One region of the Halomonas sp. SL1 genome, then DNA from elsewhere that is predicted to be linked to it. Evidence: predicted binding sites of a transcription regulator. Region 1 holds the regulator's gene; the other holds the start of a gene.
The links. Region 1 encodes sigma-54, which starts transcription at its own class of promoters, with help from an activator protein. Its sites were predicted from a motif close to TGGCACNNNNNTTGCTNT; they were not measured.
Positions count from the first base shown of each region.

Region 2: a site for sigma-54 is predicted at 887-904, ahead of C9J49_RS12690 (ammonium transporter). Genes of this name have one in related genera too.

Region 1 covers NZ_PYUQ02000007.1:15,255-17,452, forward strand. Annotated here, with positions in the region: gene lptB (LPS export ABC transporter ATP-binding protein) at 1-446, shown strand, start outside; gene C9J49_RS02435 (RNA polymerase factor sigma-54) at 603-2,003, shown strand; gene hpf (ribosome hibernation-promoting factor, HPF/YfiA family) at 2,116-2,198, shown strand, end outside.
Region 2 covers NZ_PYUQ02000019.1:19,023-21,220, forward strand. Annotated here, with positions in the region: gene C9J49_RS12685 (PLP-dependent aminotransferase family protein) at 1-545, shown strand, start outside; gene C9J49_RS12690 (ammonium transporter) at 951-2,159, shown strand.

The sequences.
Region 1 (2,198 bases):
CGGTGGCCGACAACATCATGGCCATTCTCGAGACCCGCCGCGACCTCGACCGTGCCGGCCGCAAGGCGCGCCTGGAGGCACTGCTGGAGGAGTTCCACATCACCCACATCCGCGACAACCTGGGCATGAGCCTGTCCGGCGGCGAGCGCCGGCGGGTCGAGATCGCCCGGGCGCTGGCCACCGAACCCGATTTCATCCTGCTCGACGAGCCCTTCGCCGGCGTCGACCCGATCTCGGTAGGCGACATCAAGGGCATCATCCGCCAGCTCAAGGCCCGCGAGATCGGCGTGCTGATCACCGACCACAACGTGCGCGAGACGCTGGACATCTGCGACGGCGCCTACATCGTCGGCGACGGCCAGATCATCGCCGAAGGCGACGCCGAGGCCATCCTCGCCAACCAGCGGGTACGCGACGTCTACCTGGGCCAGGACTTCCGACTCTGAGCCTATTGGCTTCGCAAGTCACTGATATATTGTCGCCATGCACAGACAGGCATGGCAATTGCCATTGGCATGCTAATTGCTGAGCAAAGGCTTGCACGGCGGGCACACCCACACTAGGGTGGAAGGCCTCTTTGCCGCAGGACCGGAACGCTTGCCATGGCCATGAAGGCATCCCTCCAACTGCGTGTCGGCACCCAGCTGACCATGACGCCCCAGCTGCAGCAGGCCATCGGCCTGCTGCAGCTCTCGACCCTTGATCTGCGCCAGGAGATCCAGCAGGCCCTGGAAGCCAATCCCATGCTGGAGCTGGAGGACGACTTCGGCGAGCAGGCCGCCGGGGAGACGCCGGACGACGACTGGTCCGACGAGATTCCGGAAGAACTCAGCGTCGACAGCGACTGGTCGGACACCTTCCAGGACGCCGGCGGCAGCGGCGAGGCTCCCGACTTCGAGCGCCAGGCCGCCGGCCAGAGCCTGCAGAGCCACCTCGTCTGGCAGCTGGCCATGAGCGAGCTCGACGAACGCGAGACCCGCATCGCCGAGAGCCTGATCGATGCCGTGACGCCGGACGGCTATCTGGATCAACCGCTCGACGAGCTGCGCGACGGCCTGCGCGCCCAGGGCCTCGACGGGCTCGCCACCCGCGAGGTCGAAGCGGTGCTGCTGCGCCTGCAGCAGTTCGAGCCCACCGGCGTGTTCGCCCGCGATCTGCGCGAGTGCCTGCTGCTGCAGCTGGCCACCCTGCCCGACGACACCCCGCTGCTGCCCCAGGCGCGCCGCCTGGTACGCCAGTTCCTCGAGGCCCTGGCCGGCAACGACCGGCGGCTGCTCAAGCGGCGCCTGGGGCTCGACGACGAGACCCTCGACGAGGTCATCGGCCTGATCCGCGGCCTCGACCCGCGCCCGGGCAGCGAATTCGCCAGCGGCGACAGCGACTACGTGATTCCCGACCTGATCGCCCGCTACACGCCCCAGGGCTGGCGCGTCGAGCTCAACCCCGAGGCGATGCCGCGGCTGCGCATCCAGCCCGACTACGCGGCGCTGATCAAGCGCGCCGACAAGAGCGACGACAACCAGTTCCTCAAGGACCACCTGCAGGAGGCGCGCTGGCTGATCAAGAGCCTGGCCAGCCGCAACGACACCCTGCTGCGCGTCGGCCACGAGGTGATGACCCGCCAGATCGAGTTCCTCGAGCACGGCGAAGAGGCCATGAAGCCGCTGATCCTGGCCGACATCGCCCAGACGGTGGAGATGCACGAGTCGACCATTTCTCGGGTCACGACCCAGAAGTTCATCCACACCCCCCGCGGCGTCTTCGAGCTCAAGTACTTCTTCTCGAGCCAGGTCGGCGACGGCGAGGATGCCCACTCCAGCACCGCGATCCGCGCCCGCATCCGCAAGCTGATCGAGGGCGAACCGCCGCGCAAGCCGCTGTCCGACAGCAAGCTGGTCACCCTGCTCGCCGAGGAGGGCATCGAGGTGGCCCGACGCACCGTCGCCAAGTATCGCGAAGCGATGCACATCCCCTCCTCCAGCCAGCGCAAGCGCCTCGGCTGAGGCCCTCCCGACGGGGGGTTCCAGAGTATGAAAACGCGTCTGGCACGGGGGGTTTGCAAGGCACCAAAAAGGGTTACAATCGAGTCACCACCCAAGGAGCAAGGAGCGTGTCATGCAAGTCAACCTCACCGGCCATCACGTGGAATTGACCGAGCCCCTGCGTGACTACGTGCAGGAGAAACTCTCCCGCCTGGA
Region 2 (2,198 bases), on a different contig from region 1:
GCACGCCGCTGATCGCCCTGGCGCCGGAGCGCACGCTGCACGTCTTCAGCACCTCCAAGGTGATGGCCGGCGGCCTGCGCATCGGCAGCCTCACGGTGCCCGAACGGCTGCAGGAGCGGCTGTGCTCGGCGCTGCGCTCCCAGAGCTGGATGGTACCGCCGCTGATGGTGGAGGCGGCCTGCCGCTGGATGGAGGATCCTGACAGTCGCGAGCTGCTGCGCTGGCAGGTCGAGGAACTTGCCGCGCGCCGCACGCTGGCCCTTGAACGCCTGGCCGACTACGGGCCGCAGAGCCGCGAGGGCTCGTCGCTGATCTGGCTGCCGCTGCCGGCGGGCCGCCGCAGCAGCGAGGTGCAGGCGCTGCTCGCCCGCCGCGGGGTCAAGGTGTCCACCCCCGAGCCGTTCTGCATGGGCAGCGAGCCGGCACCTCAGGCCATCCGCCTGTGCCTGGGGCCGGCCGAGACCCGCGAGACGCTAGAACACGCGCTGACCATCGTCGACGAGCTGTTGAGCGAGCCACCCACCTCGCCCTGGCAGACGCTCTAGGTGCTTCACGAGAACGGTCTGCGCTCGCCCATACGGCGTTAAAAATCGGCTCAAAGCCCTCATTTACACCGCGTAAACTCCGTCTTTTCACCGATTTTTGCCTTGCAACCCACGGGGAGGTGGGAAGTGCGTTGGCCCGCCGGGAGCGGGCCTAGCCCTGGCCATCGCTCGCCGACTTTTCGCACCAAACCTGGCCGAACGCGGCCGTTGGCCGGAACGCACCATCCGGGTGAGCAGCCGCGGCAACGAGCACTCATTGGGTGCATCGGCATCGTGATAGACCACAGGATGCCGCCCACCGGTGCCTTGAATTTCCTGTGAGCACGAAAAACGCGCCTTTCTGGAACATGTCTTGCATCTCTCCAGCGCATTCCGTTCCCTTCATGCATCAAGAGAGATCATCCCGTGGATATCACCAGTGCTGTCGAGTCGCTGACCCAGAGCGCCAACACGTTATTCCTGCTGATAGGCGCCATCATGGTGCTGGCCATGCACGCCGGCTTCGCCTTTCTCGAGGTCGGCACGGTGCGTCACAAGAACCAGGTCAACGCCCTGGTCAAGATCATGACCGACTTCGGCGTGTCGGCCCTGGTCTACTTCTTCGTGGGCTACCAGATCGCCTATGGCACCCACTTCTTCCAGGGTGCCGAGGCACTGACCGCCGGCAACGGCTACGATCTGGTCAAGTTCTTCTTCCTGATGACCTTCGCCGCGGCGATTCCGGCCATCGTCTCCGGCGGCATCGCCGAACGCGCCCGCTTCTACCCGATGCTGTTCGCCGCCGCGGTGATCGTCGGCGTGGTCTACCCCTTCTTCGAGGGCATCGTCTGGAACGGCAACGTCGGGCTGCAGGCCTGGCTGGCCGCGACCTTCGGCGCCGGCTTCCATGACTTCGCGGGCTCCGTCGTGGTGCATGCCTTCGGCGGCTGGGTGGCGCTGGTGGCGCTGCTGCTGCTGGGCGCCCGTCGCGGCCGCTATCGCGGCGGCAAGGTGGTGGCCTTCGCCCCCTCCAATATTCCCTTCCTGTCGCTGGGCGCCTGGATCCTGACCATCGGCTGGTTCGGCTTCAACGTGATGTCGGCCCAGACACTGGACGGCATCAGCGGCCTGGTGGCGGTCAACAGTCTGATGGCCATGGTCGGCGGCATCCTGGTGGCCATGGTGCTGGGCAGGAAGGACCCGGGCTTCATTCACAACGGTCCGCTGGCCGGCCTGGTAGCGGTATGCGCCGGTTCCGACCTGATGCACCCGATCGGTGCACTGATCACCGGCGGCGTCTCCGGCGCGCTGTTCGTGGTGCTCTTCGAGTGGGCGCAGAACCGCGTCGAGCGGCTCGACGACGTGCTGGGCGTGTGGCCGCTGCACGGGGTGTGCGGCGTGTGGGGCGGCATCGCCGCCGGTATCTTCGGACAATCGTGGCTGGGCGGCCTGGGCGGCGTCAGCCTGATGGCTCAGCTGATCGGCTCACTGGCCGGCGTGGCCGTCGCCGTGATCGGCGCCCTGGTGGTCTATGGCGCGATCGCCAAGGTGGCCGGCCTGCGCCTGAGCGAGGAAGAGGAATTCGACGGTGCCGACCTCAGCATTCACCGCATCGGCGCCACCTCGATGGACTGAGCCGGGCCCGACGCCTGTCCGATCACGACGCGGGGCCCA